Regions from separate parts of the Methylobacterium sp. J-092 genome, predicted to be linked through region 1. Evidence: riboswitches for the same ligand, from Rfam matches in the RefSeq annotation. Region 1 holds a riboswitch; the other holds the start of a gene.
The links. Region 1 has a riboswitch for thiamine pyrophosphate ahead of thiC (phosphomethylpyrimidine synthase ThiC). Riboswitches for the same ligand answer to the same signal wherever they lie in the genome.

Region 1 (12,077 bases):
CCAGTGGCATCCTTGGTGAACGCGTTGCCTGCGCCCTGAGCGCTGACCGCGGTGTTCAGCTTGGTGATGGCCGTGTCGATGGTGTCGCTGGCGGTCAGCGAGACCGGAACCGCCGTGCCGTTGACGAGAAGGTTGACCGAGCCGGTAGTGGCCGAGAAGCCAGTGCCAGCCGTTCCGCTGGTGGTGATCTGCGTGGCGAGCGCCTGGTTGGCGGTCGACTTGGCCGAGTCCACCAGCTTCTGGATCGAGGTCAGACCCGTGTTGGCCGCCTGGATCGTCTGCACGCCATTCGAGATGCTGTCGAGCAGGGTGCCGAGGTCCGAGGAACGGTTCGACAGGCTCTGCGCAGTGAAGAAGTTGACCGGGTTGTCGAGGGCCGAGGAGACCTTCTTGCCGGTGGAAAGACGGTTCTGGGTGGTCGAGGACAAGGACGCCGTATCCTGCAGCGAAAGCAGGTTCTGGCGGGTAGCAGCGGTGAGAGAGACGCCGGACATGAGATGAGATCCATATTTGATCAGAAGACCGGCTTTCTGCCGGCCTCACGAAGAAACATGTCGCCACCTACCGACGCGTTAAATCGACCGGTCGAATCCGGCATATCGCGGGTGTGCAGGGCGTATTGCGCCCAATTACGCGATGAGAGTTCAAACAACATTAACAGATCGTGTCGATGGTCGTGGCGTCTCTAGAATGGAGTTGCCGGCATGGCCCTACGCATCGAGCTGAAGCCCGCGGAGCGGCTGATCATCAACGGGGCGCTGATCCGGAACGGCGATCGGCGGTCGGTCTTCCTCGTCGAGACCCAGTGCAAGTTCCTGCGCGAGAGCGAGATCATCCGCGAGGCGGACGCCGACACGCCGTGCAAGAAGCTCTGCGTGACCCTGCAGGTGATCTATCTCGCCGACGATCAGGCGGAGGCGGAGAACCTGTTCGTGATGCAGTCGACCGAGATCCTGAAGACGATCCCGGGCGCGGCCCCGTATCTCGTGGCGATCCACGACGCGGTCGCGGCCAAGCAGTACCACCTGGCGATCAAGACCGGGCGGAAGCTCATCGCCAACGAGGAGGAGCTGGCCGCCTGAGGGCGTCCGCGTGAGCGAGGCGTCGCGCAGCGCGACGCCTCGGGCGCCGGGTCCGCCGCGCGACGCGGGCGATGGCCGAGCCGTTCGCTCACGTCACTCGCCGATGCCGAACAGCTTTTCGATGAAGTTGCGGTCGTCCGAGTCGCGGGCCGCCGGACGGCGGGCCGCATTCGGGCGGGGCGCCGGCGCCGGGGGCTCGCCGAAGATCTGGCCGAGGATGTTGCCCGGGCTCGGCGCGCTCGCCACCGAGGCGGTCGTCTCGGGCGCCTTGCGCCAGCGGTTGAGGCCGGGCAGCGGCACCGGCGTCTGGCCCTTCAGCGCGACGCTCATGTAGGTCTTCCAGATCTCGACCGGCAGGTTGCCGCCCGACGCCTTCTTCGTCGGCTCGCCGTCGTCGTTGCCGAGCCAGATACCCGTCACCAGGCTGCCGGAATAGCCGATGAACCAGGCATCGCGGAAATCCTGGCTGGTGCCGGTCTTGCCGGCGAGGTCCCAGCCCGGGATGTCGCCCTTCTTGGCGGTTCCGATCACGAAGGTCTCGTGCATCATCGCGTTCATCATGCCAACGGCGTTCGGATCGATGACGCGGCCGAGGCCGCCCTCCCCGCGCTTGTACAGCACCTTGCCGTCGGCAGCCTTCACGCCGGCGACGACGTAGGGGATCACGCCGGTGCCGCCGTTGGCGAAGGCGCTGTAGGCGCCGACCATCTCCAGCGGCGTCACCTCGGAGGTGCCGAGCGCGATCGAGCCGTTGGCCTGCAGCGCCGAGGTGATGCCGAGGCGCTGCGCGGTCTGCACCACCGCCTTGGCGCCGACCTCTTGGCCGAGGCGCACCGCGACGGTGTTGAGCGACAGGGCGAGCGCGGTCCGCAGCGTGACCGGGCCCTCGTACTGGTGTGAGTAGTTCTCTGGCTGCCAGTTGCCGATCTTGATCGGCGCGTCCTCCTTCACCGTGTCCGGCGTCGCGCCGCGCTCGACCGCGGCAAGGTAGACGAACGGCTTGAACGAGGAGCCGGGCTGGCGCTTGGCGGTGGTGGCGCGGTTGAACTGGCTCTGCGCGTAGTCGCGCCCGCCGATCAGCGCACGGATCGCGCCGTCCGGCCGCATCGAGACCAGCGCGCCCTGGCCGACGTTGTAGCGGCCGCCCTTGGCGTTCAGCTCATCGACGAGCGCCTTCTCGGCGGTCGCCTGAAGGTTGGTGTCGACCGTGGTCTGCACGACGATGTCGCCCTCGATCGTGCCGACGAAGTCGTCGAGCACGTCCATCACGAGATCGGCGACGTAGTTCGCCGAGCCGCCGCCGCGGGTGCTCGCCGGCCGGGCCGGCTGGGCGAGCGCCACCTTCGCGTCCTGGGCGGTGATGAAGCCGAGCTCCTGCATGGCCGCGACCACCTGGGCGGCGCGCGCCTGGGCCGCCGGCAGGTTGCGGTTCGGCGCCAGCCGCGAGGGCGCCTGGACGAGGCCGCCGAGCATCGCGGCTTCCGCGACGCTGACGGTCTTGGCCGGCTTGCCGAAGTAGCGCTGCGCCGCCGCCTCGACGCCGTAGGCGCCGGCGCCGAAGTAGACCCGGTTCAGGTAGAGCTCGAGCAGCTCGTCCTTGCTGTACTTGTGCTCGAGCCACAGGGCGAGGATCGCCTCCTGGATCTTGCGCGAGGCCGACCGCTCGGGCGTCAGGAACAGGTTCTTGGCGAGCTGCTGCGTCAGGGTCGAGCCGCCCTGGGCGACGCCGCGGCGCGTCAGGTTCTGGCCGATGGCGCGCAGGATGCCGACCGGGTCGACGCCGAAATGGCTGTAGAAGCGCCGGTCCTCGATCGCCACGAAGGCGCGCGGCAGGTAGCTCGGCAGCTCCTTGATGCCGACGACGCGGCCGCCGGTCTCGCCGCGGTTGGCGAGCAGCGAGCCGTCGGAGGCGAGAATCGCGATGTTCGGCGGGCGCTTGGGCACCGCGAGCTGGTCGATCGGCGGAAGCTGGGAGGCATGGTAGGCGATCAGGCCGGCGATCCCGACCACCGCCCACAGGCCGAGCACCCAGCCGGCGTAGACCACGCGCCCGAGCAGCGAGCGCCGCCGGACCTTCTTCGACGAAGCGCCACGCCGCGCGCCGCCCTTGGCGGCCGGCTTCGCCCGGCGGCTGCCCGCGTCCTCGCTGTCTCGGCTTCTGCTGGCCACGCCGCCTCCCGGGCGATCGGCCCGCGACAGGCGGAGGTCCGTGCCGCCCCGACCCGCGCCGCGCCCCTCGGGCACGTCGAAGTTCGGTTCGCCCCGGCCGTCCCGTCCGCGTCCGTTCGCCATGCGTCCCGTCTGTCCTGAGGCCCGTCCGAGATGCCCTGCGAAGGCGGTGCGGTGGCGATCGTCGGAGGCCCGGTTCCGCACGGTAAATGCGGCGGGTTTAAGGGATGTTAACCGCCGATTTTCAGAACCCGTTGACGATCAGGAACTTGGCGTTCGCGCTCCGCGATGCGGCCCGGCGTCGCCGAGTTCACGGGGTTTTTGGCGCCGGACGCGGCTTTTGCTAAGCGATTGCGCGCAAGATGCGCTCCGCCTTCGACCTTGGGGTGATGCCATGAGCGACAATCGACGCAGCACCCCGCGCAAGGACGCCTTCCAGGTGGCGAGCCTGATCGCGGACGAATGCGGGGAGCCCTGCGAATGCCTGGTCTGGGACGTCTCCGAGACCGGCGCGCAGATTGAGGTCGCGGCCGAGATCGTCGCCCCCGATCGGTTCACGCTGCGGGTGACCGCTTACGAGCCGCCGCGGCGCTGTCGCGTCGTCCGGCGCGAGGGTCGGCGGCTGGGAGTACGGTTCGAAGGCTGAGACGGACCGCGAAACCGGCGCGCGCCGGCTCAGGCCGGCTGCAGCGCCGGAGCGGGGGCCTGCCGGGCCCTCGCGATGCGGAACGCCTTCGGGCGGGCGAACAGGAAGCGGAGGGCGGTGCCGCGCACCGCGCGCTCGAGGGCCAGCGGCACGATCACGGCGACGACCATCACCGTCAGGCTGGCGAGGCCGACATCGTCGATCAGCCCGACCTTGACCAGCAGCGTCCGCGTGACCGCCATCGGCAGGAAGAACGCGAGGTAGATCACGATCGAGCGTTGCCCGCAGGCGCGCAACACCGCGGTGACCGGCCCCCCGGCCGACGTCAGCAGGGCGGCGCCGGCGACGATGGCGAGCGCGCCGGCGCCGCCGAGGATCAGGCTGACCAGCGGCAGGCTGGCGAGCGTCGGGTGCCCCGGCAGCTGCGAGGGCGTGAAGGCGAGCCACGCCTCGATCCCCGCCCAGAGCATCAGCCCGGCACAGGCCGCCCCCGGGTGGCGCGCGACCCGGTCGGCCAAGGCGAAGATGCGCCCGGCGAACAGGTATCCGGCCACGAAGTAGACGTAGCGGGCGCAGAATTCCTCCGCGAGATAGGAAGGGGTCGCGATCGGCACGACCTGCAGCAGGGCGGCGCCGGCCAGGAGCACCGCCGCCGGCACGCGGCGCAGCAGCTTGGTCACCACCGAGAACACCGCGAGCAGGTAGATGAACCACAGCGTCGCGTACGGCTCGATCAGCGTGTGGACGAGATGGGCCGCGAAGGCGCCGGGCCCGGCCTCGCCGACGATCGCCGGATACTTCGCGAGCGACTGGACGACGACCCAGAGCCCGTAGAAGTAGGCGAAGTGGACGACACGCCGGTCGGCGAACAAGCGCCAGTCGCGGTCGATCACCCGGCCGACGAACAGGCCCGACAGCAGGAAGAAGTCCGGGATCCGGAACGGCTTCGCGAAGCTCACCACCGTGTGGAGGAAACCCTCGCCGTCCATCGCCTCGCCGGTGCCGAGGGTGGAATGCATCATCACCACGAGGAGGATGCAGATGCCCTTGGCGACGTCGACCCAGGCGAGACGCATCGCATCCCCCGGCCCCGCCGTGCCCGCCGCCCCCGCCATCACCGCCTCCGCCCGGTCGCCCCGTCGGCGCAACCCTTGGGCGGGATGCGTAAAGGCCGCCTGAGCCCCGCAGCGCCATCGCGCGGCATGGCGAACGCGGGGTGAATCCGCTCCGGGGCCCGGCGTCAGCTCTTGCGCTTGGCCGAGCGACGGTCCCGCGTCATCCGCGTGGCAGCGTGGAAGTCGTCGGGCTTGGTCCGCACCCAGGCGATGAAGCGCGCGATCTCCGGCTCGGCGCGGAGCGCGCCGACGTCGGCGAGGCGCCGGGCGAGCTCGGCTTCGCTGTGGCGGGCATGGATCGCCGAGTGGCAGACCTGGTGCAGCCGCACGGTGGTGCCGTGGGTGCCGCCCTTCAGCTTCGGCACGAGGTGATGCAGGCTCGAGCGGGCGCGGGGCGGGATCGGACGCTCGCAGAGCGGGCAGATCACCGGCTCGGGGCTGCGCCCCTGCGTCTCGGGATCGTCCTCGCGCCAGCGCCGCTCGCGTCGCCCCACCGCCTCGCCTCCGTTCGCATCGGGTCCGACCGGCGATATGGGATTGCGGGAAAACCGCGGCGCGGCGTCAAGGCGTCGCTGCGGCGAGCGCCGGGCAGCCCGGCCGGACGCGGTCGCCGAACAGGGTTTCGGCCAGGCGATCGTGGGTTCCGAGCACCGAGACGTGGTCGCCGGCGACCGCCTCGAAGCGGGCGCTCGCGCCCGCCGCCGTGGCGAGGCGGCGCCCGAGCTTCACCGGCACGACGCCGTCCGCCGTGCCGTGGACGATCAGCATCGGCCCGCCGGCCCGCGCGATGCGCGCATCGGAGCGCCAGGTATCGCGCAGGAGGAATGTCGGCGCGTAGGGGAAGGCGAGGCGCACGATGCCGGGCAGCGAATCGAACGGCGCCTCGAGGTAGAGCCCGAGATGCGGCACCCGCTCCGCCACGGCGACCGCGACCGCGGCGCCGAGGGAATGACCGTGCAGCAGGATCGGCGCGCCGGGCGCCCGCCGCGCGGCCTCGGCGACGGCCGCGAGCCCGTCGGCGATCAGCCCCTCCTCCGTCGGCGTGCCGGTCGAGCCGGGATAGCCGCGATAGGCGATCGCCAGCACGCCCCATCCGGCGCCGGACCAGGGCGCGGCGGCGAAGCGCGCAGCCGCGGGCTCGGGGCGCGAGCCGTTGCCGTGGAAGCTGACCACGACGCCGCAGCCGGGGCGCTGCGCCCGCCACAGGGCATGCAGGCGCTCGTCGTCGGCGGTGACGAGCGAGATCGCTTCGGTGCCCGGCGGCACCGGCAGGCGTGCGCGCGGGCCGGCGATGAAGGCGCCCGGGTAGATGAGGTTGCGCTGGAAGACGGCCAGCGCGGCGATGGGGCCGCCGAAGACGATGGCGGCGGCCGCCAGGACGAGCAGGATGCGCATGGGTCTCCGCCGGGTCTCGCGGCCGGACCCTAACCGTTCCGCGGCGACGCCGGCAGCCGTCCGTCCCGGCATGGTCTGCCGCACGCATTGACAAAGTCCGGCGGCACGCGGAGATTCGAACCATTCCGAGGGGGGCCCCGCAACCGGGGGCTGAGAGTGGACGCGACGTCCTGACCCTTGAACCTGATCCGGCTCGTACCGGCGGAGGGACGGGAACCTGCGGCGCCGATCCCGGCGTCTGCCGCTTCATCGCATCTCCATCGACGCGTGCCGGGTCGCCCCAAAGCCGGGAGACCCACTCGATGAACGCGCCCGTCCTTTCCAAAGACGTCAAGGGAAGTCCCGAGACCGTGACCACGGGTCCGGTGACTGGCTCGCGCAAGGTCTACGCGAGCGTGGCCGGCCGGGAGGACATCCGGGTGCCGTTCCGCGAGATCGTGCTGACCGACCCGAACGAGCCGGCGGTGCGGGTCTACGACCCGTCCGGCCCCTACACCGAGACCGACGCCCGCATCGACCTCGCCAAGGGCCTGCCGACCCTGCGCGACCCGTGGATCGCCAAGCGCGACTACGCCGCCGTGGAGCCGCGCATCGTGAAGCCCGAGGACAACGGCTTCGTGCCGGCCGACAAGCTGGTGGCCCCCTGCCCCGCCGAGCGGACGATCCGCAAGGCCGGCCCGGGCCAGATGGTGACGCAGTACGAGTTCGCCCGCGCCGGGATCGTCACCGAGGAGATGATCTACGTCGCCCACCGCGAGAACCTGTGCCGCGAGCAGATGCTCGACCGGGCGCACGCGGCGCTCGCCGATGGCGAGAGCTTCGGCGCCTCGGTGCCGCCGTTCATCACGCCCGAGTTCGTGCGCGACGAGGTCGCCCGTGGCCGGGCGATCATCCCGGCCAACATCAACCACACCGAGCTGGAGCCGATGGCGATCGGCCGGAACTTCCTGGTGAAGATCAACGCCAACATCGGCAACTCGGCCGTCACCTCGTCGGCGGCGGAAGAGGTGGAGAAGCTGGTCTGGTCGATCCGCTGGGGCGCCGACACGGTGATGGACCTGTCGACCGGCCGCAACATCCACAACATCCGCTCGTGGATCATCCGCAACTCGCCGGTGCCGATCGGCACGGTGCCGATCTACCAAGCGCTCGAGAAGGTCGGCGGCGATCCGCTCAAGCTCGACTGGGAGGTGTTCAAGGACACGCTCATCGAGCAGGCCGAGCAGGGCATCGACTACTTCACGATCCATGCCGGCGTGCGCCTCGCCCACGTGCCGCTCACCGCGCGGCGCGTCACCGGCATCGTGTCGCGCGGCGGCTCGATCATGGCGCGCTGGTGCCTGGCCGGGCACCGCGAATCGTTCCTCTACGAGCGCTTCGAGGAGATCTGCGACATCTGCCGCGCCTACGACGTCTCGTTCTCGCTCGGCGACGGCCTCCGCCCCGGCTCGATCGCCGACGCGAACGACGCGGCGCAGTTCGCCGAGCTCGAGACGCTGGGTGAGCTGACCAAGATCGCCTGGAACAAGGGTTGCCAGACGATGATCGAGGGGCCGGGCCACGTGCCGATGCACAAGGTCAAGGTCAACATGGAGAAGCAGCTCGCCGAGTGCGGCGAGGCGCCGTTCTACACCCTCGGCCCGCTGACCACCGACATCGCGCCGGGCTACGACCACATCACCTCCGGCATCGGCGCGGCGATGATCGGCTGGTTCGGCTGCGCGATGCTCTGCTACGTCACGCCCAAGGAGCATCTCGGGCTGCCCAACCGCGACGACGTGAAGACCGGCGTCATCACCTACAAGATCGCCGCCCACGCCGCGGATCTGGCCAAGGGCCACCCGGCGGCGCAGCTGCGCGACGACGCCCTGTCGAAGGCCCGCTTCGACTTCCGTTGGGAGGACCAGTTCAACCTCGGCCTCGACCCGGACACGGCGCGCGCCTACCACGACGAGACCCTGCCCAAGGACGCCCACAAGGTCGCGCATTTCTGCTCGATGTGCGGGCCGAAGTTCTGCTCGATGAAGATCACGCAGGACCTGCGCGCCGAGGTGCTGGCGATGGAGGCCGCCGGCGAGGTGCTCAATACCGCGCCGATCCTCACCAGCGCCGAGCGCGAGGCCGGGATGGCGGAGAAGTCGCGCGAGTTCCTGGCCGAGGGCGGCAAGCTCTACGTCGACGCCGCCGAGTGACGGCGCCACTCCGGGACGCATGACCGAGCGCTCCGCCCCCGCCTGCCGACAGGCGCGCGGGGGCGGAGCGCTTCCGAGGCCTCGCATCCGCTCGACCGGGCCCCGGGAACGCGGCGCATGCCGGGGCGAACCGTTAAAATTCGATCCACGTCGTTGCCTGATTCTTCAGGATGATCCCGCTCAGTCGGGTACCGGTGCGGAGTCTTAAGATACGATTCACGCGCCGCACGGCTTCTGGTCTCATGCCGCAACGGGACCCGTAGAGGTGCGCGATGAGTACCTTCGAAGTGACACCCCCGACGCCGACGCGCCTGAGCGCACCGCCCGTCGTCCAGCCTGCCAGACCCATCGAGGCGGCGGCTCCGGTGGCGCTCGATCCGGCCGTTCGCGTCGACATCGGCAGAAGCGATCGCAGCGGCGCTGCGGTCTCCGATGACGGACGGTCGCGCGGCGACGCCGCGTCGGATCGGACCAACGACGAGCGGCGCATCACCATCGACCGGGATACGAAGAGCGTCGTGTATCAGGTGCTCGATCCCGGCACCGGTGCGGTGCTGGTCCAGCTTCCGGACGTGTCGGTGCTGCGGTCGCGCGCCTACGCCGAGGCTCAGGCGGAGCGCAGGACGGCCGACAAGCCCGTCGATCGCGAAGCGTGAGCGGCGCCTCCGCCGGTCGTGACGCCGAGCGGAACGAAAGGGCCGGGGCTGTGCGCCTCGACCCTTTTTTGCGTCGCCATGCCTGTCGAGACCGGGTCGCCAAAGCCGAGGCGACGGGACGCGCCGCGTCCCGTGCCCGGTCGCGTCGGCCGGTCCGGCGCGGCCTACGAGGAGCGCAGGCCGGCGGCGATCTGCTGGTTGATGTTGATCAGCGCCGAGAGCTTGTCGGCGCCCGGCTCGATCAGCGTGTCGATGATCCGCCGGAACACGAAGACCGAGAGCTGGCCGATGTTGTTCTTGATCGCGATCGGAAGCGGGCTCTCGGGCGCCGTCGCGGCGCCCGCCAGGAGCGTCCAGACCTTCTGATTGAAGTTCAGCGCCTTGTTCAGGTTGGCGGACTGGTTGGTCCAGTCGTCCTTGACCATCTGAAGCTGCTGGGCCGCCTTGATCAGCACGGCGGCTTCCGCCTCGCGCGGGCTGAGGACGCTGTTCGCGGTTCTCGTGTAGGCGTTGGCGGCGAAACTCATCGGTCTGACGCTCCACCCGCAGGCCGGCGGGCACGGGGTGGGGTTATGGCAGCGCGCGCCTTAACATAGGGTAAGCGCCGCGGACGAGAATTGCATCGGCCGCCCAAGCGATTGTTCAAGCACAGCGTCGGCCAGACGGCGCCGCGGCGGAACGATCGACTGTATTCGATCGTCCCTATCATGATCCCGCCGAAGGATCAGGCAGCCCGCTTCTTGCCCTTCTTCTCGCGCCCCTGCCCCGGGGCGCTCTTGCCGGCGCGGGAGCGGTCGAGGACGAACTTCGCGTAGTCATCCATGTCGCCGGGAAACGGCTTCACGGTGTTGTCCGCCGCGAGCCAGAGGCGGTCGGCCACGAGCTCCATCAGCGAGCGGTCGTGGGTGATGAGGATGACGGCGCCCTCGTAGTCGTTCAGCGCGTCGAGCAGCGCCCGGCGACTGTCGATGTCGAGGTGGTTGGTGGGCTCGTCGAGGATCAGCAGGTGGGGCGCCCGCATCGCCACGAGGTTCAGCAGCAGCCGCGCCCGCTCGCCGCCCGACAGCGCATCGACCGTGGTCTCCTGCTTCTCGTAGGCGAGGCCGAAGCTCGCGAGCTTGCCTCGGCGGGCCGACTCGCCGTCCTCGGGCCGCTCGCGGCGGATGATGGCCAGCGGCGTATCCTTCGGGTCCATCGCCTCGATCTGGTGCTGGTGGAACCAGCCGACCTGCACCCGCCCTTCGCGCGTCATCCGCCCCGAGCGGATGTCGAGCGCGCCGGCCGCCATCTTCGCGAAGGTCGACTTACCGGCGCCGTTGACGCCAAGCAGGCCGATGCGATCGTCGATGTCGAGCGTCAGGTTCAGGCCGCGCAGGATCGCGGGATCGTCGCCGTAGCCGACCTCGACGTCGGTGAGGTGCATCAGCGGCGGCGCCAGCGGGCGCTTCGGCGACGGCAGGTGGAACGGCGCGACGTGCTCCTCGATCGTGGTGGCGATCGGCTCGAGCTTGGCCAGGCGCTTGACCCGCGACTGCGCCTGCGCGGCCTTCGAGGCCTTGGCCTTGAAGCGGTCGATGAAGCTCTGCAGGTGGGCGCGCTCGGCGTCCTGCTTGGCCTTGGCCGAGAGCTGGAGCCTCGCCTTCTCGGCGCGGCGCCGCTCGAAGTCGTCGTAGCCGCCGGTGTAGAGCTCGAGCTGCCCGTTGGCGACGTGCAGGATCGCGTCGACGGAGTTGTTCAGCAGCTCGCGGTCGTGGCTGATGATCAGCGCCGAGTGCGGGTAGCGCTTGAGCCGCGCCTCGAGCCAGAGCGCGCCTTCGAGGTCGAGATAGTTCGTCGGCTCGTCGAGCAGCAGCATCTCGGGGGCGGCGAACAGGGCGGCGGCGAGCGCCACCCGCATCCGCCAGCCGCCGGAGAACTCCGACATCGGCCGCTCGAGGTCGGCCACCGAGAAGCCGAGGCCGGCCAGGATCTCGCCGGCGCGGGCGGGCGCCCGGTCGGCATCGATCTCGATCAGCCGGCCGTAGATCTCGCCCATGCGCTCGGGCTCGGCGGTCTCCAGCTCGGCATAGAGGCCGTCGCGCTCGACGTCGGCCGCGAGGATCGTGTCGATCAGGCTGACCGGCGTCGCCGGGTGCTCCTGGTCGACCGAGCCGATGCGCGCCGTCTTCGGCAGGAACACCGTTCCGGAATCCGGCTGGAACGCACCGAGGATGATCTTGAACAGCGTCGACTTGCCGACGCCGTTGCGGCCGACGATGCCGACCTTGGCCCCCGGCGGGATCGCCACGCTGGCCTTCGTGAAGAAGCGCCGCCCCCACATGTTGAAGGTGAGGTCTTCGATCTGCAGCATGATGGGGGGTCACGGGCCGGGAGCGGGGGCGCTCCCCCACTCCCTACCGCACTGCAGCACGATGTGCGAGCGCGCCGAGGCCTACCGGGTCGCCGCGCTGGCGATCGCCTTGGTCAGCGGCGCGGCCGGCACGGTGCTTTCCCAGAACCGCCCGGTCTTGGCGCGCTCGAAGCCGGCCTCGTAGAGGTTGCGCATGTAGGTGGTGTCGAAGCCGTCCGGCGTCGTCAGCTTGGGGCCGTCCTCGGGAATGTAGGTGAGGTTGAAGCCGACGCCGTTCTCGCGGGCAAAGGCGTAGGTCGCCGCCAGCGTCTGGCGGCTGCGGGCGCGGCTCGCCGTGGTGAACGAGCGCCCGACGATCGCCAGGGTGTTGTTCTGCGCCACGTCGAACTCGGGCTCGAGGCGGCCGTTGATGATCACGTAGATCCGGCCCTTCTGACCAGTCGCGAGGCGCTTGTCGCGCAGCAGCAGTGCC
Region 2 (12,077 bases), on a different contig from region 1:
CCCGGGCGACGCGGCCGAGGACGGATTGTTCGCCGAGCGGCCGGCCGTCGCGCCGAAGCCCGAGGAGCCGCCGCACTATCTCGGCCACCGCGATCGCCTGCGCGAGCGCTTCGCCAAGCAGGGTGCCGACGCCCTGCCCGACTACGAGATGCTCGAGCTTGCCCTGTTCCGCGCGATCCCGCGGCGGGACGTGAAGCCGCTGGCCAAGGCGCTGATCCGCCGCTTCGGCAGCTTCGCCGAGGTGCTGAGCGCCGATCCGGCCCGGCTCGCCGAGGTCGAGGGCGTCAGCGCCGGCGTGGTCGCCGACCTCAAGTTGATGGAGGCGGCGGGCCGCCGGCTGGCGCGCGGCGCGATCGCCCAGCGCGCGCTGCTCTCCTCCTGGGCCGAGCTCATCGAGTACCTGCGCGCCACCATGGCCTTCGCCACCCGCGAGGAGTTCCGGGTGCTGTTCCTCGACAAGCGCAACCACCTCATCGCCGACGAGATCCAGGGGCGCGGGACCGTCGACCACACGCCGGTCTACCCGCGCGAGGTGGCGCGGCGGTCGCTGGAGCTCTCGGCCACCGCGATCATCCTGGCGCACAACCACCCGTCCGGCGATCCGGCGCCCTCGGCCGCCGACGTGACGATGACGCGCGAAGTGATCGCCGTGCTCAGCCCGCTGAAGATCGTGGTGCACGACCACGTCATCCTCGGCCGGTCAGGCCATGCCAGCCTAAAAGGCCTGCGCCTCATCTGACGCGTGTTTGGAACGAGCCCCGAACGAGGCCGTAATCCCTTTGCGTGGCGCGCCTCTTGCCTCTAGCGTGACGGATCTGGGAGAGACTGAATGGCGGCCGTGGCCTTCGACGAGATGACCGCCTTCGCAGGCGCCGCAACGAGTCCCGACGACGTCCGCGAGGCCTACGGTCAGCTGAAGAACTGGCTCGACACGACGCCGGCCGACCACTTCAACACCCGCCGCAGCCAGGCCGAGCTGCTCTTCCGGCGCATTGGCATCACCTTCGCGGTCTACGGCGACAACGAATCGACCGAGCGGCTGATCCCGTTCGACATCATCCCGCGGGTGATCACCAAGCCGGAATGGGGCTTCCTGGAGCGCGGGCTCAAGCAGCGCGTCACCGCGATCAACATGTTCCTGAAGGACATCTACGGCGCGCAGGAATGCATCAAGGCCGGCATCATCCCGGCCGACCTCGTCTACAAGAACGCGCATTACCGCATGGAGATGCGGTCGTTCCGGGTGCCGCACGACCTCTACGTGCACATCGCGGGGATCGACATCGTCCGCACCGGCGAGAACGACTTTTTCGTGCTCGAGGACAACGCCCGCATCCCGTCCGGCGTGTCGTACATGCTCGAGAATCGCGAGGTGATGCTGCGGCTGTTCCCGGACCTGTTCTCCCGCCACCGCGTCGCGCCGGTCGAGAACTATCCGGACGCGCTGCTGGCGACGCTCCGCAGCCTCGCGCCGGCGACGGCGACCCGCGACCCGACCGTCGTGCTGCTGACGCCCGGGCGCTACAACTCGGCGTTCTACGAGCACTCGTTCCTGGCCGACAAGCTCGGCGTCGAGCTGGTCGAGGCGGGCGACCTCTTCACCAAGGACGACGTGGTCTACATGCGGACCACCGAAGGCCCGCGCCGGGTCGACGTGATCTACCGCCGCCTCGACGACGACTTCCTCGATCCGCTGGTGTTCCGGCCGGATTCGATGCTCGGCGTGCCGGGCATCATGAACGCCTACGAGCGCGGCAGCGTGACGCTCGCCAACGCGGTCGGCACCGGCATCGCCGACGACAAGGCGGTCTACAGCTACATGCCGGAGATCGTGAAGTTCTTCACCGGCGAGGAGCCGATCCTGCACAACGTGCCGACCTATCGCTGCCGCGAGAAGGAGGCCTTCTCCTACGTGATGGACAACCTATCCGAGCTGGTGGTCAAGGAGGTCAACGGCTCGGGCGGCTACGGCATGCTCGTCGGGCCGCACGCGACCAAGCGCGAGATCGAGGAATTCGCCAAGCGCCTGCGCCACGCCCCGGACGGCTTCATCGCCCAGCCGACGCTGTCGCTCTCCACCTGCCCGACCTTCGTCGCCTCCGGGGTGGCCCCGCGCCACGTCGACCTGCGCCCCTTCGTGCTGTGCGGCGCCGACGAGATCCGCATCGTGCCGGGCGGTCTCACCCGCGTGGCGCTGAAGGAAGGATCTTTGGTGGTGAATTCCAGCCAAGGGGGCGGTACGAAGGACACCTGGGTTCTCGACGCGTGATGGCGTGACGCCTGCTTTCACCGAGAACCGCCCAGCGGTGGACGCCCCCGGGCCGAAGCCGAAGAGACCCCAGCGAAACAGCCATGCTCTCCAGGACTGCCGACAACCTCTACTGGCTCTCGCGCTACGTCGAACGGGCGGAGTTCGTCGCCCGCATCCTCGATGCGGCGCATCGCCTGGCCTCGCTGCCGACGAGCTACGGCGGGGGCGAGACCAACGAGTGGGCCTCGGCCCTCGCCTCGGCCGGCGATCCGGAGGTGTTCAAGCCGCACTACGACGGCGTGAATGCCGCGACGGTGTGCGACTTCCTCGCCTTCAGCCCGCACAACCCGTCCTCGATCCGCTCCTGCATCGAGAGCGCCCGCGAGAACGCGCGCAGCGTGCGCACCGCGCTCACCACCGAGATGTGGGACACGATCAACGGCGCCTGGCTCGAGCTGCGGTCCTACGAGAAGAAGGACCTCGACCGCGACGCGTTCACGCGCTTCCTCGATTGGGTGAAGGGCATCTCGCTGACCTTCGACGGCTCGGCCTACCGGACGATGCTGCGCAACGACACCTACTGGTTCACGCGTCTCGGCACCGCGATCGAGCGGGCCGACAACACCGCCCGCATCCTCGACGTGAAGTACAAGATCCTGCTGCCGGACACCGAGAAGATCGGCGGCAGCCTCGACTACTTCCAGTGGACGACGATCCTGCGCGAAGTCTCGGCCTTCAACGCCTATCACTGGGTGTATCGCGAGAGCGTCAAGCCGTTGCTGGTCGCCGACCTCCTGATCCTCAACCGGCAGATGCCGCGCTCCTTCGCCAACTGCTACGGCGTCCTCGTCGAGCATCTCGACCTGATCGCCGACGCCTACGGACGCCGCGGCGCCAGCCAGCGCCTGGCGAGCAACCTGCTCGCACGGCTGGAAAGCGAGGATATCGACCGGGTCTTCGCGTCCGGCCTGCATGAGTTCGTGATCGCTTTCATCGGCGAGAACAACAAGGTCGGCGCCGCCATCGCCGAGCAGTATCTCGGCTGAGGCTTAAGCCGCAGCGGAATACGCGCAGTTCCGCTTCCGCGGTTGCGCGCTCCGTCGGAACGTCGTGTAAAACGTGTGACTCCGGGCGCCGCGGCGTCCATCGCGGGCGCCGTGTCGCCGAGACCGGCGGAGCCAGGACGGGCAGAATCGACGCATGCGCATTCGCGTGGTCCACGAGACCATCTACAGCTACGAGCAACCGGCACGCGGGCTGATCCAGGTCCTGCGGATGACGCCGCGCGACCATGACGGGCAGTACGTCCGGCGCTGGCGGATCGAGCCTTCGGTCGACGGACGGCTCACCGAGCGTGAGGACGGCTACGGCAACGTCGTCCACTGGTTCACGCCGGACCAGGCCTCCGACGCGCTGGTGATTCGCGTCACCGGCGAGGTCGACACCCACGAGACCCACGGCATCGTCCGCGGCGCCGTCGAGCGCCTGCCCGAGACGTTCTACCTGCGCGACACCGACCTCGTGCTGCCGAGCCCGGAGATCCAGGCGCTGTCCGACGCAGTCGCCGGCGCCGGAGACCCGGCCGCCCTCCCCTTCCTGCACCGGCTGATGGCCGCGGTGCACGCGCACATGGCCTACACGCCAGGCCCCGCGAGCGCCGCCGTGCCCTCGCCGAAGGCCTTCGAGGCCGGGGCCGGCGTATGCCAGGACTTCGCCCACGTCTTCATCGCCGCCGCCCGCCACCGGGCGATCCCGGCGCGCTACGTCTCCGGCTACCACCGCCCGGAGGGGAGCGACGCCGAGCAGGAGACGCCGCACGGCTGGGCCGAGGCGCTGGTGCCGGATCTCGGCTGGGTCGGCTTCGATCCGACCACCGGTGACGCCACCACGGAAGCCTATATCCGCGTCGCATCCGGGCTCGACTACCTCGGGGCTGCCCCGATTCGCGGCAGTCGCACCGGCGGCGGCACCGAAACGCTGGACGTGAAGCTCCGGGTGGAGCAAGCCCAGGCGGCACCGCAATCCTGACGCTCCGCGCCTCTTCGAAAAGCCTGATCCCATGACTTACTGCGTCGGCGTCCTCGTCGAGGAAGGCCTGGTGATGATCGCCGACACCCGCACCAATGCGGGGCTCGACGACATCTCGACCTATCGCAAGCTCCATCACTTCAATGTGCCGGGCGAGCGGGTGATGATGCTGGCCTCGGCCGGCAACCTGTCGGTGACGCAATCGGTCCTGAGCCTGCTCTCCGAGGGCGTGCCCGGCGACAACGGCGAGGCCAAGCTGAAGCTCGTCGAGACGACGACGATGTTCGAGGCGGCCCAGCTCGTCGGCCGCGCGATCCGCCACGTGCGCGCGATCGAGAAGGCGGGCTTCGAGGCGGCGAGCCTGCGCTTCTCGGTCTCGCTGCTGTTCGGCGGCCAGATCGGCAGCGAGCCGATGCGGCTGTTCCTGATCTACTCGGCCGGCAACTTCATCGAGTGCAGCACCGATGCACCGTTCCTGCAGATCGGCGAGCACAAGTACGGCAAGCCGATCCTCGACCGGGCGGTGAAGTTCGAGACCGAGCTCTACGATGCGCTCAAGGTCGGACTTGTCTCGATGGATTCGACCATGCGCTCGAATCTCGGCGTCGGCCTGCCGATCGACATCGCGCTGGCGCGCCGCAACGCCCTCGACCTCGAGGTGAATCATCGGATCGAGGCCGGCGAGGGCTACTTCCACGACCTGCGCGAGCGCTGGTCGGCGGCGCTCCGCGCCGCGCATCGGGCGATCCCGCGCCCGCCCTACGGGCCTGCCGCCGCGAAGTAGTTTCTCACGCCGGACATCCTCCAACCGTGAGCTTCACCCTGAGGTGCCGCAGCGAAGCGGAGGCCTCGAAGGAGCCCTGCAGCGCGCGCGCGATTTTTGGAGCCCCCCTTCGAGGTCGCCGACGCGGCACCTCGGGATGAGATCGAGATTGGAGACGAGGCTGAATTGGCGAGCGTCGAATTCTGATCCTGCGTAAGGCTCACGGTGGCCCGTCCGAGGCCGCTTCCCAGGCGCCCAACAGCGCCCGAGCTTCGGCGGAAGGGTCGTCGACCTGCATCAGGCCGCCCATCACGGCCACGCCCGCCGCGCCCGCTCGGCGACACGCGGCGGCGGTGGCGACGTCGATGCCACCCAGCGCGACGACCGGGATTCCGATCCGCGCGGCCGTTGCGATCGCGCCGAGGCCGAGGGCGGGACCGTAGCCGGGCTTGCTCGCCGTGGCGAAGATCGGGCTCAGGGTCGCGTAATCTGCGCCTTCCGCCGCCTCGACGTCGCGCAGGCCGTGCGCCGAGACGCCGACGAGCGCCGAGGTGCCGAGGCGGCGCCTGGCATCGGCGATGGCGGCACGATCCGCGCCGCCGCCGAGATGGACGCTCGCGCCGAGGGCCGCGGCAAGCTCGAGATCGCCGCCGACCGAGAGCACGCCGCCGGCCTCGCGGACGCGTTCCGCGATGCGCTCCGCCAGCACCCGGCGCTCGGGCGGTGGCAGATCCCTGTCGCGAAACCAGACCCACCGGCACCCGCCGTCGAGCGCGGCGGCGATGGTCTCCCCTAGGGGGCGGGGCCCGTGCCGGTCGGTCACCGCAAGGAGCGGCGACGGCAGGCTACGAGCCGACAAGGCCGAGCTGCGGGCTCGACGGCTCGGCCCGGCCGCGGCGCGGGATTCGGCCGGCGCGGTGGGCATCGCGGCCCGCCTGCACGGCGTTGCGCATCGCGCGCGCCATGCGGACGGGATCGTCGGCCTTCGCCACCGCGGTGTTGATCAGGCAGGCGTCGGCGCCCAGCTCCATCGCGATCACCGCGTCGGAGGCCGTGCCGATGCCAGCATCCACGATCACCGGTACGCTCATGCGGCGGCAGATCAGCTCGAGGTTGGCCGGATTGGCGATGCCCATGCCGGAGCCGATTAGCGAGCCCATCGGCATCACCGCGGCGCAGCCGATGTCGGCGAGCCGCTGGCAGACGATCGGGTCGTCGTTGCAGTAGGGCAGCACGACGAAGCCGTCGTCGACGAGGTGGCGGCAGGCCTCGATCAGCTCGGCGACGTCCGGGTACAGGGTCTCGCGGTCGCCGATCACCTCGACCTTGATCCAGTTGGTGTCGAGCGCCTCGCGGGCCAGCTCGGCGGTCATGATCGCGTCGCGGGCGGTCTCGCAGCCGGCGGTGTTCGGCAGGAAGCGGCGTCCTTTCAGGATCTTCACGGTGTCCGAGCCGTGGCCCTGCAGCGAGACCCGGCGGATCGAGGCGGTGGCGACCTCGGCCCCGGAGGCCGCGACCGCATCGCGCATGATCACCTGCGTCGGGTAGCCCGCGGTGCCGATGAACAGCCGCGAGCCCAGCGTGACGCCGGCGATGACGAACGGGTCGTCGGCCTCCGGTCGGAGGGGTGTGAACGTGTCGACCATCTTCTAGCCTCCCTGCATGGCGCGTACGATCTCGATGCGGTCGCCCTCGGAGATCGGTGTGGTGTCCCAGTCGCGGCGGCGGACGACGCGGCCGTTGAGCGCGATGGCGACGCCCTGCGGATCGGTGCTGCCGGTCTCCTCCGCCGCCTGCGCGAACAGGGCGGCGACGTCGGCGGCCTCGATCTCGCGAGCCTGTCCGTTCACCGTCAGCTTCATGCCGACGCCCTCAGCTCGGCGCCCGGCGCGAACCGCGCCAGCGAGAAGTCCTGCGCGACCGCCGGCATCGCGCCCGTCGTGACGAGGGCGGCGATCGCGTCGGCGGTCACCGGGGCGAGCAGGTAGCCGTTGCGATGGTGGCCGGTGGCGACCACCAGGCCGGGGGCGATCTCACCGAGGATCGGCGCGTCGTCGTCCGAGGTCGGGCGGAACCCGCTCCAGACGGCCTCGACCTCCATCTCCTCGATGCCGGGCAGCACCCGGCGCGCGCCTTCGAGCAGGGCATAGAGCCCGCCGGCGGTGACGCCGGGGCGGAAGCCGCAATCCTCGACCGTCGCGCCGACGACGATGTGGCCGTCGCTCTTCGGCGCCATGTGGACCTGCTCGGTCCAGACCATGTGGGAGAGCGTGCCGGTGCGGGCCGTGGTCTTCAGCGCCAGCGACTGTCCCTTCAGCGGGCGCACGGGCAGGGCGAGGCTTTGCGGCAGCAGGCCGCCCTCGCCGCTCCAGGCGCCGGCGGCGAGCACCACGGTCTCGGCCACGACCACGCCGTCGGCGGTGCGCAGGCCCGCGACGCGGCCGCCCGTGCGTTCGAGGGCGACGACCGGGCTGTTCTCGACGAGCGCCACGCCGGCGGCACGGCACGCCTCGACGAGCGCCGCCATCACCCGGCTCGGGTCGACCTGATGATCGAGCGGGCAGAGCACGCCCGCGGTGACCGAGGGGCGGAGGGCCGGCTCGCGGCGACGCACGTCGGCACCCGCGATCCACTCGGCGGCGACGCCCGAGCGGCGCTGCAGGTCGAAGCGGAAGCGCAGGCGCTCGACCTCGTCGCGCCCGATGGCCAGCACCAGCGTCCCGTCCTCGCGGTAGTCGATGTCGAGGCCGGACGCCGCTTCGAGCTCGGCGCGAAACCCCGGCCAGCGCCGGAGCGAATCAAGCGCCAGCGGCAGCAGCGGGTCGGAGCCGGGCTCGTGCTCGGCCGCCGGCGCCAGCATGCCCGTGGCGGCGAGGCTCGCGCCGGAGCCGATGGTCTCCCGCTCGACCACGACGACGGACCGCCCGGCCTGCGCCAGCCGCCAGGCGATCGACAGTCCGATCAGGCCGCCGCCGACGATCGCGACGTCGGCACGCGCCGGCAGCGGGACGGTTGGCCGGGCGCTGCCGCTCGTCCGGCGCGTCCCGATCGGTGATGCTGCGTGACGACCCGAATGACGACCCAAGTGATCCTCCGCGTGCTGTCGCAGAGACCGGGCCTGACGCTTCATCTGAGAAGCTGGGGCACCCCGTCGTCGAAGACGGCGCCCACGGTCCAATCCCTACGCCGGTGTGAACCGGATCAGGTTCGAAGGATTTCCGCGCCGCGGGCCCTCACGAGCCTGCCAGCGGTTTCTCAGCCCCTTGCCGGGGATCTCCCTGGAACACCGCAGATGTGGTCCCGCCGGCCGCCTCGGTCAACCCCGCGGGCCGATCCCCTCCTGCGGATGCGCGCGATTCGTCGTCGCGCCGAGACGGACCGGAAACCCTGTCGGCAGATGGCCGCGCGGTTCCGTCCGGCGGCGGGCACGCCGCCACGCATCGTTCACCGGCGTCGTGCTCGTCTATGCGTCCTCGATCGGCGGGGGCGAAGGTAGGCGATGCGGACGATCCTGATGCTCTGCCTCGCGGCCGGCCTCGTCGCGGGGGTGCTCGGCGGCATCGGCAACCGCCTGACCAGCCGCAAGGCCGCGGCGCCGCCCGTGCCGACGGTGCAACTGGTTGCGTCCGCGCCGACGGCGATCGCGCTCGGTGCCGACCGCAACGGCCACTTCCTCGCCGACGCGCTGGTCGACGGGCGATCGCTGCGCATGATGGTCGACACCGGGGCCACGACGTGCAGCTTCGCGGAAGAGGATGCCGCCCGCCTCGGCATCGTCGTCGGGCCGCGGGACTTCACGCGCCCGGTGATGACCGCCAACGGGACGATCCGCGTCGCGCCGGTGCGGATCGGCACGATCCGGATCGGGCCCGTCACCGTGCGCGACGTCGAGGCCGTGATCGTCCCGAGCGGACGCCTCGGCACGAACCTCCTCGGCATGTCGTTCCTGAAGCGCGTGCGCGACTTCAGCATCGCCGGCGGGACGATGACGCTGCGGGGCTGAGGCCCGCCTCAGCCCCGGCCGCGGTGCGGCTTCGGGCGCGGGCGATAGACCATCATCGGCTCGGCGAACCCATCGAGCACGTGCTCGCCGAGCGGCACCGGATCGCCCCACAGGAAGTCGACGAAGGGCTTCGACATCAGCAGCGGCTCGCCGAGCGTCTTGTTGAGCCGGGCGATGCGGCTCGCCATGTTCACGTCGCGGCCGATGACCGTGAAGTCGAGGCGCGTGCCCGAGCCGACGTTGCCGTAGGCCGCCTCGCCGTGATGGAGCGCGATGCCGGCCATCATCGGCACTGCGAATTGGTGGAGGGTGTTGGCCTCCTCCAGTGCCGCGAGCGCACTTTGTGCCGCCGTCAGCGCCCCCTTGGCGGCGCCGCCGAGGTCGTCACCCGGCTCGCGGAAGATGGCAAGCAGGCCGTCGCCGAGATACTTCAGCACCTCGCCGCCCTCCCGCTCGATCGGCGGCACGAGGCAGTCGAAGAAGATGTTGAGCAGATCGACCGCCTCTTCCGGCGTCATGTTCGCCGAGATGCGGGTGTAGTCGCGCATGTCGGCGAACAGGATCGCCGAGCGGATGCGCTTCACCTGCCCGCGGCGGATGTCGCCCGACAGAATGGCGCGGTGCGGCTCGTCGCCGACGTAGATGCGCAGCACCGTGTCGAGCTGCTTGGTGACGATCCGCATCTCCATCACCGCGGCCAGGGCCGGCATGATGAAGCGCAGGATCGCCACGTCCTCGTCTCGGAATCCGTCCGGGTCGCGGGTGGCGAAGGTGATGCCGTTGTGCGTGCCGTTGGTGAAGAACAGCGGCACCACGATGTAGTGGCGGTAGCCGGCGGCCCTCAGGTCGGGGATCACCGAGTAGGCGTCGTCCGGCGTCTCGGCGAGGTCGAGGATCAGCCATTCGCCGTCCTCGTGCACCTTGCGGAACGGGCTCGCCGCGTAGGCGCGCTCGGAGGCTTCGCCGTGCGGGAACAGGCGCACCGTCGTGCCGGACTCGCGCGTCCAGATGCGGCCGATGCCGGAATATTCCGAGTGCAGCGTATCGATCGCCGTCGAGGTCCGGTCCACCGGAACGCCGACCGCGTTGAGGCGCTCGGCGAAGCCCGCGATCAGGTCGTCGGGCTCGGGCAGGCGGGCGCCCTCGCTCAGCAGCCAGTCGCGGATCGCGACGCAATCCTGCAGCGCGCCGAACGGCACGTCGTCCGCCTCCGAGCCGTCGGCTGCGGCGGTCGGCGGCACGGGTGGATGCTGGCGACGCTCAAGCATACGGCCAAGGTGGGTTCACGAACCGCCAAAGCAAGGTTCCAGCTGACGATGGCGAGATCGATCCGGATCGAAGACCATCATCCCTTCGCCGCCTGGAACGCGAGATCGCGCCGCGAGCACGGCGCGATCCGACGATCGCATTCGGCGAATTCGAGAATGGCGTATCCGACGCTCAGTTGTCCAGGAAGCTCCGCAGCTTCCGGCTCCGGCTCGGATGCTTCAGCTTACGCAGGGCCTTCGCCTCAATCTGACGGATGCGCTCGCGGGTCACCGAGAACTGCTGGCCGACCTCCTCGAGGGTGTGGTCGGTGTTCATGCCGATGCCGAAGCGCATGCGGAGCACCCGCTCCTCGCGCGGGGTCAACGAGGCGAGGACGCGCGTCGTGGTCTCGCGGAGGTTGCTCTGGATCGCCGCGTCGATCGGCAGGACGACGTTCTTGTCCTCGATGAAGTCGCCGAGGTGGCTGTCCTCCTCGTCGCCGATGGGCGTCTCGAGGGAGATCGGCTCCTTGGCGATCTTCAGGACTTTTCGGACTTTCTCGAGCGGCATGGCCAGCTTCTCGGCCAGCTCCTCCGGGGTCGGCTCCCGCCCGATCTCGTGCAGCATCTGGCGCGAGGTGCGGACGATCTTGTTGATCGTCTCGATCATGTGCACCGGGATGCGGATGGTGCGCGCCTGGTCGGCGATCGAGCGGGTGATCGCTTGGCGGATCCACCAGGTGGCGTAGGTCGAGAACTTGTAGCCGCGGCGGTACTCGAACTTGTCGACCGCCTTCATCAGGCCGATGTTGCCCTCCTGGATCAGGTCCAGGAACTGCAGGCCGCGGTTGGTGTACTTCTTGGCGATCGAGATCACGAGGCGGAGGTTGGCCTCGATCATCTCCTTCTTGGCCTGGCGGGCTTCGCGCTCGCCCTTCTGGACCATGTTGACGATCTTGCGGTACTCGCCGATCTCCAGGCCCGTCTCGGAGGCGAGCGTCAGGATCTGCTCACGCAGGTCCGAGACCTGCTTCGAGCCCTTCTCGACGAGGTTCTTCCAGCCCTTGCCGCCGAGCGTCCCGACGCGGGTCATCCAGTTCGGGTCGAGCTCCCAGCCCTGGTAGTGGCGCAGGAACTCGTCGCGGGCGACGCCGTGGCTCTCGGCGTAGCGCATCAGCCGGCCCTCATGCGAGATGAGGCGCTTGTTGATGTCGTACAGCTGCTCGACCAGGGCCTCGATGCGGTTGTTGTTCAGCGACAGCGACTTCACGTCGGCGACGACGGTGTCCTTGAACTCGGCCTGCTTCTTCTCCTGGGCCGGCGTAGTCTTCTCGCTGTTCGCCTTGCGCTCGGTCTCCTCGTTCTGGAGCTTGCGCAGCTTGCGGTAGTTGTTGGCGATCGCGTCGAACGTCTCGAGCACGCGCGGCTTGATCTCGGCTTCCATCGCCGCGAGCGAGACGTTGTTCTCCATGTCATCGTCGTCGTCGCCGCCCTCGGGCGTCGGCGCTTCCGGCTCGCCATCCTCGCCCTCGGCGGCCGCCTCCGCGATCTGCGGGTTCTTGCCGTCGGGGCCGGCATAGGTCGCTTCGAGATCGATGATGTCGCGCAGCAGCACCTTGCCGTCGACGAGCTCGTCGCGCCAGATGATGATCGCCTGGAAGGTCAGCGGGCTCTCGCACAGGCCGGCGATCATCGCCTCGCGCCCGGCCTCGATCCGCTTGGCGATGGCGATCTCGCCCTCGCGCGACAGCAGCTCGACCGAGCCCATCTCGCGCAGGTACATCC

Region 2: it holds a riboswitch for thiamine pyrophosphate, as region 1 does, so the genes downstream of both, thiO (glycine oxidase ThiO) here and thiC (phosphomethylpyrimidine synthase ThiC) in region 1, are expected to answer to the same signal.

Annotation. Positions count from the first base shown of each region.
Region 1 covers NZ_JAKSXU010000061.1:44,245-56,321, reverse strand. Annotated here, with positions in the region: partial or broken gene MKK60_RS05890 (flagellar protein) at 1-494, opposite strand, end outside; gene MKK60_RS05885 (flagellar biosynthesis repressor FlbT) at 705-1,082, shown strand; gene MKK60_RS05880 (transglycosylase domain-containing protein) at 1,176-3,374, opposite strand; gene MKK60_RS05875 (PilZ domain-containing protein) at 3,646-3,897, shown strand; gene MKK60_RS05870 (acyltransferase family protein) at 3,927-5,012, opposite strand; gene MKK60_RS05865 (HNH endonuclease) at 5,138-5,506, opposite strand; gene MKK60_RS05860 (alpha/beta hydrolase) at 5,574-6,407, opposite strand; TPP riboswitch at 6,526-6,634, shown strand; gene thiC (phosphomethylpyrimidine synthase ThiC) at 6,710-8,599, shown strand; gene MKK60_RS05850 (hypothetical protein) at 8,965-9,255, shown strand; gene flaF (flagellar biosynthesis regulator FlaF) at 9,420-9,782, opposite strand; gene MKK60_RS05840 (ABC-F family ATP-binding cassette domain-containing protein) at 9,980-11,605, opposite strand; gene MKK60_RS05835 (patatin-like phospholipase family protein) at 11,687-12,077, opposite strand, start outside.
Region 2 covers NZ_JAKSXU010000196.1:61,229-73,305, reverse strand. Annotated here, with positions in the region: gene radC (RadC family protein) at 1-739, shown strand, start outside; gene MKK60_RS23395 (circularly permuted type 2 ATP-grasp protein) at 830-2,269, shown strand; gene MKK60_RS23390 (alpha-E domain-containing protein) at 2,353-3,297, shown strand; gene MKK60_RS23385 (transglutaminase domain-containing protein) at 3,452-4,279, shown strand; gene MKK60_RS23380 (peptidase) at 4,311-5,063, shown strand; gene MKK60_RS23375 (thiamine phosphate synthase) at 5,263-5,865, opposite strand; gene MKK60_RS23370 (thiazole synthase) at 5,888-6,688, opposite strand; gene thiS (sulfur carrier protein ThiS) at 6,692-6,904, opposite strand; gene thiO (glycine oxidase ThiO) at 6,901-8,127, opposite strand; TPP riboswitch at 8,203-8,331, opposite strand; gene MKK60_RS23355 (TIGR02281 family clan AA aspartic protease) at 8,542-9,045, shown strand; gene MKK60_RS23350 (adenylate/guanylate cyclase domain-containing protein) at 9,054-10,313, opposite strand; gene rpoD (RNA polymerase sigma factor RpoD) at 10,486-12,077, opposite strand, start outside.